Regions from separate parts of the Micromonospora yongxingensis genome, predicted to be linked through region 2. Evidence: riboswitches for the same ligand, from Rfam matches in the RefSeq annotation. Region 2 holds a riboswitch; the other holds the start of a gene.

Region 1 (3,371 bases), on a different contig from region 2:
GGCCACCAACAACTACACCCCGGAGCAGTCCAGCGACCTCTACATCACCGACGGGGACAGCATCGACTGGATGTGGGCCACCCACAACATCTGGGCGTACACCTTCGAGATGTACCCGGGCTCGTCCAGCGGCGGCGGGTTCTACCCACCCGACGAGGTGATCCCGGCGCAGACCTCGCGCAACCGGGAGGCCGTGCTGATGCTCAGCGAGTACGCCGACTGCCCGTACCGGGCCATCGGCAAGCAGGCGCAGTACTGCGGTGGCGGTGGTGGCGGCACCACGGTCTGGTCGGACACCTTCGAGACGGCCACCGGGTGGACCACCAACCCGGCCGGCACCGACACCGCCACGGCCGGTGCGTTCGAGCGGGGCGCCGCCCAGGCGACCACCTCCAGCGGGCCCAAGCAGCTCACCCCGTACGCCGGCGCCAACGACCTGGTCACCGGGCGGCTCGCGGGATCGGCGGCCGGTGACCACGACCTCGACGGCGGCGTGACCAGCGCCCGGTCCCCGGCGGTGACCCTGCCGTCGTCCGGCACCCTGACCCTGTCGCTGGCCTGGTACCTGGCGCACGGCTCGAACGCCTCCTCGGCGGACTACCTGCGGGTGAGCGTGGTGCACAACGGAGGCACCACGGCACTGCTCACCCAGGCCGGTGCGGCGGCCAACCGCAACGGCACCTGGGCGGTGGCGAACCTCAACCTCACCCCGTACGCCGGCCAGTCGGTCCGCATCCTGGTCGAGGCGGCGGACGCCTCGGGCGCCAGCCTGGTCGAGGCGGCTGTGGACAACGTCACCATCACCGCCTCCTGATCGGGTGGGGCCCCGTCCCGCCCCCGGCGGGGCCCCACCACCCTCCTTCCCGCTCTCTCCCCAACCCCCTTCTCGGGCCGATCCGGGGCATATCGTCGTGACGCGATATCGGCTCACGGCGATATGTTCTAGATCAACGAGGCTGGTCCCAGCGGTGCGCTACCGTCTTAGCGACCAATCCGCAGCGAAGTCGGTGTGAAACCGGCGCTGTCCCGCAACTGTGATGCCCCGTCCTGTGCGACGGGGATTAGCCAGGTCGCCTGCGGAACGGTCGCGATACGCGCTCTCGAGGAAGGGCGCCTCGTGGGCGGGCGTACGAAAGTCCCTGTCGGCGAAGCACCACACTCCTCGACCGACAGGAGGACACATGTCCGGACGTACCCCCCGGCTCTTCGCCGCGACCCTCGCGGTCGCCGCGCTCGCCCTCGGCGCGTGCGCCGAGAAGACCGCCGACCAGCCGGCCGCCGGCGCCAGCTCCGCGACCGCCAGCTACCCCGTCACGGTCGGCTCGCTCACGCTCGACAAGCGCCCCGAGAAGATCGTCTCGCTGTCGGCCAGCGCCACCGAGATGCTCTTCGCCATCGGTGCCGGCCCGCAGGTGACCGCGGTCGACGACAACTCCAACTACCCGGCCGAGGCGCCCAAGAGCGACCTCTCCGGCTTCCAGCCGAACGCGGAGGCGATCGCCGGCAAGAGCCCCGACCTGGTGGTGCTCTCCGACGACCGAAACAAGATCGTCGACCAGCTCGGCAAGCTGAAGATCCCGGTCTACCTGACCCCGGCGGCGACCACGTTGGACGACACCTACCGGCAGATCACCGACCTGGGCTCCCTGACCGGCCACGCCGACCAGGCCGCCGACGTCACCGGGCGGATGAAGGACGACATCGCCAAGCTGGTCAAGGACCTGCCGCAGCGCACCGAGAAGCTCACCTACTACCACGAGCTGGGCCCCGAGCTGTACAGCGCGACCAGCAAGACCTTCATCGGCTCGCTCTACAGCCTCGTCGGTCTCACCAACATCGCCGACCCGGCCGACGCCGACAGCAAGAACGGCGGCTACCCGCAGCTGTCCCAGGAGTTCATCGTCAAGGCCGACCCGGACTTCGTCTTCCTGGCCGACTCCAAGTGCTGCCAGCAGAACGCCGACTCGGTCAAGGCCCGCAGCGGCTGGGCCGGGCTGACCGCGGTGAAGAACAGCCAGATCGTCGCGCTGGACGACGACGTCGCCTCCCGCTGGGGCCCCCGGATCGTGGACCTGCTCCGGGTCATCATCGACGCGGTCGCCAAGGTGCCCGCGTGACCCTCGTCCGTCGGTGAGCGAGGCACCACCGGTGGACGCCACGGCACCACCCACCCGGCCGGCCGGGACGCCACCACCGTCCCGGCCCGCCGGGTCGCCGTCCGGAGCCCGGCCCGCCGGCCTGCGCAAACGCTGGCTGGTCGCCGGCGTCTTCGCGGTGCTCGTCGCGCTGGTCGCCGGGGTGTCGTTCGGCCCGGTCAGCCTGCCGCCGGGCAGCGTCGCCGCCGAGCTGCTCAACCTGATCCCCGGGGTGCGTCTGGACAGCGGGCTGACCGAGCGGGAGATCGCGATCGTCACGGAGCTGCGGCTGCCCCGGGTGGTGCTGGGCCTGCTCGTCGGCGGTCTCCTCGCCCTGGCCGGCGGCTGCTACCAGGGTGTGTTCCGCAACCCGCTGGCCGACCCGTACCTGCTGGGCGTCGCCGCCGGCGCGGGCCTCGCGGTCACCGCGGTGATCGCTCTGGGCGGCGTCGGGCGGGAGGGTTCGATCACCGGCCTGCCGATGACCATTCCGCTGGCCGCGTTCGCCGGCTCGCTGCTCGCCGTGACGATGACCTACCTGCTCGGTGGTGCCGGCGGGCGGAGCCGGTCGCCGGCCATGCTGATCCTGGCCGGCGTGGCGGTCTCCGCGTTCCTCTCCGCCGGGCAGACCTACCTGCTGCAACGGCACTCCGACAGCATCCAGCCGGTCTACTCCTGGCTGCTCGGTCGGTTGGCCACCGCGGGTTGGCACGACGTTCTGCTGGTGCTGCCGTACGCCGTGCTCACCACCGTGGTGGTGCTGCTGCACCGCCGCGAGCTGGACGTCCTCGCGGTCGGTGACGACGAGGCGAGGAGCCTCGGCCTGCACCCGCAGCGCTCCCGCTACCTGCTGATCGCCGCCGCCTCGCTGGGCACCGCCGCGGCGGTCTCCGCGACCGGTCTGATCGGCTTCGTCGGCATCATCGTGCCGCACACCGTCCGGCTGCTCGCCGGGGCGAGCTACCGCGTGATCCTGCCGCTGTCGCTGCTGTTCGGCGGCGCGTTCCTGGCGCTGACCGACGTGGTGGCCCGCACGGCCGCCGCCCCGGCCGAGATCCCGATCGGGGTGGTCACCGCTCTGCTCGGTGGCCCGTTCTTCGTGCTCGTGCTGCGTACCGCCCGGCGGGTGCTCACGTGAGCCGGCACCCCACCATCGACACCGAGGCCGCCCCGGGCGTGCCGGCCGTCGAGGTCCGGGACCTGCACGTCAGCCTGGACCGCACGCCGATCCTCGCC
Region 2 (3,371 bases):
CTGCCCCAGCTGGCGGGCTCGAGCTCGGGCTGGTCGAACAGACGCAACCAGCTTCCGTCCGACCGATGACGGACAACCTGTGCGCGCCAGTGATTCGAACCGGTTCGAATCACTTGGTCGACGATGCACGTGAATGTTGACTGTGCCGGTCCGGAAGCGCCCGCCGTGGGCGGGGCACCGAGAGAACGGAGGCACCTTTGACCACCTCGCGACCGCGAATCCTGGCGATGCTCGCCGCGCTGGTCCTCCTCACCACCGGGACGGTGTTTCTCGCCGGTCCGCCGGCGCGGGCGGCGACCGGTACCTGTTCGGGTTCGAAGGTCGGTGGCTTCGACCTGTACGGGGACGTGGCCATCAACGGCTCGACGAGATACGGATATGTCGAGGTCTACTACAGCGGCGGATACAACTGCGCACGGACCGTGTCGAGTCCGAACACCTGGGGCGTCAGCAAGGTCATGTCCGTCGAGCTGTGGGTCTGCTCGTCGGGCACCAGCAACTGCCGGCTCCTGGCGCCGGACGACCGGGACCACGGCACCTACCGGTACTACGCCGGTCCGGTGACCGCCTACGCCAGCGGAAAGTGCATCTGGGTCATCGGCAACATCTACTACCCGCCGACGGACTCCAACGCCGGGAACAACAAAACGGGTTGGTGCGGCTGATGTCCACGTCAGGACGCTCCATGTTCGCCTGACTGACGGGAGCGGGTCACTGCATCCGCACTGCCGCACGGTGCGCGCTGAGTTCCCTCCAGCGCGCACCGTGCGCCGTTCCGGCTGCGGGCCGTCCAGGTGCGAGGCCCGACACGCCCGGGACCGACATGTGGGGTGTGACAATGGAATCCCTCCCCATATATGGTGTCGAGCGCAGCTGGTTCGACCGCTCATCGCAGTGGCCGAGGCAAGAGGGAACCTGGTGGAAATCCGGGACTGCCCCGCAGCGGTGAGTGGGAACGACCGCCGTCATCAGCACTGGGCCGCGAAGCGGCCTGGGAAGCGACGGCCAGTAGGAGACCGGCGAGCCCGGTCGTGCCCGCAAGTCCGAAGACCTGCCAGCGCGCCGCACACCCGCACCCGGGTGGGCGGCGGTCCGAGGCCGCGTGGGACGGCTGACGCCACCTGACCCACGCCCGTCGGCGTGGCGTCCGCCGGTGTCCGCCTCCTCGTGTCCGAGGGCCATCAGGTCCCGAACTCGCGAGGAGTGAGTAGTGACGGTCACCCAGGCAGTCCCGGTCACCGCCGACCCGGCCCCGTCCGGTCGGCGGACGCCGATGCGTGTCCGCAAACGCGACGGCGCCACCGAACAGGTGGACGTAAACAAGATCGTCCGGGCGGTCGAGCGGTGGGCCGACGACCTCACCGACGTCGACCCGCTGCGGGTGGCGACCCGGACGATCAGCGGCCTGTACGACGGCGCGACGACGGCCGAACTGGACCGGCTGTCCATCCAGACCGCGGCCGAGATGATCGGAGAGGAACCGCAGTACTCCCGCCTCGCCGCCCGGCTGCTGGCCGGCTACGTCGACAAGGAGGTCCGCCGGCAGGGCATCACCTCGTTCAGCGCGGCGATCCGGACCGGCCACGCCGAGGGACTGATCGGAGACGACACCGCCGCGTTCGTCGCCACCCACGGCCGTACCCTCGACGACGCCGTGGACGCGGGCGGCGACCGGCGGTTCGAGTACTTCGGCCTGCGCACGGTCTACGACCGGTATCTGCTGCGCCACCCGAGCAGCCGGCTGGTGCTGGAGACCCCGCAGTACTGGCTGCTGCGGGTGGCCTGCGGGTTGTCCCGTACGCCGGACGAGGCGGTCGGTTTCTACCGGCTGATGTCCAGCCTGGCCTACCTGCCCAGCTCGCCGACGCTGTTCAACTCCGGTACCCGGCACACCCAGATGTCCTCCTGCTACCTCGTCGACTCGCCGCGCGACGAGTTGGACTCGATCTACCAGCGGTACGCCCAGGTCGCCAACCTGTCCAAGTTCGCCGGCGGCATCGGCATCGCCTACTCCCGCGTCCGGTCCCGGGGTTCGCTGATCCGCGGCACGAACGGGCAGTCCAACGGGATCGTGCCGTGGCTGCGCACGCTGGACGCGAGCGTCGCGGCGGTCAACCAGGGCGGCCGGCGCAAGGGCGCGGCCTGCGTCTACCTGGAGCCGTGGCACCCGGACGTCGAGGAGTTCCTGCAACTGCGGGACAACACCGGCGAGGACGCCCGGCGCACCCACAACCTGAATCTGGCCAACTGGATCCCGGACGAGTTCATGCGCCGCGTCGAGGCCGACGAGATGTGGTCGCTGTTCGACCCGCACGAGGTGCCGGAACTGCCCGACCTGTGGGGGGAGCGGTTCGACGCCGCGTACCGGGCGGCCGAGGCGCAGGGCCGCCAGGTGCGGCAGGTCCCGGCACGGGAGCTGTACGGAAAGATGATGCGCACCCTGGCCCAGACCGGCAACGGGTGGATGACCTTCAAGGACGCGGCGAACCGGCTGTGCAACCAGACCGCCGAGCCGGGCAACGTGGTGCACCTGTCCAACCTCTGCACCGAGATCATCGAGGTGTCCAGCGACACCGAGACCGCCGTGTGCAACCTCGGCTCGGTAAACCTCGCCGCTCACCTCACCGACGGCGGCGTCGACTGGGAGCGGCTGCGCGCCACGGTCCGTACCGCCGTGACGTTCCTCGACCGGGTCATCGACATCAACTACTACCCGACCCCGCAGGCGGCGGCGAGCAACCCCCGCTGGCGGCCGGTCGGGCTCGGGCTGATGGGCCTGCAGGACGTGTTCTTCGCCCTGCGGCTGCCGTTCGACTCCCCGGCCGCGCGCGAGCTGTCCACCCGGATCAGCGAGGAGCTGTACCTGACCGCCCTGGAGACCTCCGCCGACCTGGCGCGCCGCTTCGGCGCGCATCCGGCGTACCCGCAGACCCGGGCCGCGCGGGGCCAGCTGCAGCCCGACCTGTGGGGTGTCGAGGGCACGCAGACCGCGCGGTGGGACGCACTGCGGAAGCGGGTCGAGACGGACGGGCTGCGGAACTCGCTGCTGGTGGCGGTCGCCCCGACCGCCACCATCGCCTCGATCGCCGGCTGTTACGAGTGCGTGGAGCCGCAGGTGTCGAACCTGTTCAAGCGCGAGACCCTGTCGGGTGAGTTCCTCCAGGTCAACACCGCTCTGGTACGCGAGCTGAAGGCCCGTGGCCTGTGGACCGAACAGATCAGGTCGGCGATCAGGCGCGCCGAGGGGTCGGTGCAGGACATCGCGGAGCTGCCGAGCGCCGTCCGGGAGCTGTTCCGTACCGCGTGGGAGCTGCCGCAGCGGGCGCTGATCGACCTGGGCGCCGCCCGCGCACCGTTCATCGACCAGTCGC

Evidence for each region. A riboswitch is a leader RNA that binds a small molecule or an ion and turns the genes downstream of it on or off. The one in region 2 is predicted to bind cobalamin.
Region 1: linked by a shared signal. The riboswitch ahead of ACTWLT_RS25830 (ABC transporter substrate-binding protein) and the one ahead of ACTWLT_RS11670 (ribonucleoside-diphosphate reductase subunit alpha) in region 2 are both predicted to bind cobalamin.

Annotation. Positions count from the first base shown of each region.
Region 1 is NZ_JBQXEO010000026.1:62,283-65,653, reverse strand. It holds gene ACTWLT_RS25835 (M14 family metallopeptidase) at 1-814, shown strand, start outside; cobalamin riboswitch at 950-1,092, shown strand; gene ACTWLT_RS25830 (ABC transporter substrate-binding protein) at 1,182-2,117, shown strand; gene ACTWLT_RS25825 (FecCD family ABC transporter permease) at 2,239-3,273, shown strand; gene ACTWLT_RS25820 (ABC transporter ATP-binding protein) at 3,312-3,371, shown strand, end outside.
Region 2 is NZ_JBQXEO010000007.1:147,187-150,557, reverse strand. It holds gene ACTWLT_RS11675 (hypothetical protein) at 198-665, shown strand; cobalamin riboswitch at 858-1,073, shown strand; gene ACTWLT_RS11670 (ribonucleoside-diphosphate reductase subunit alpha) at 1,274-3,371, shown strand, end outside.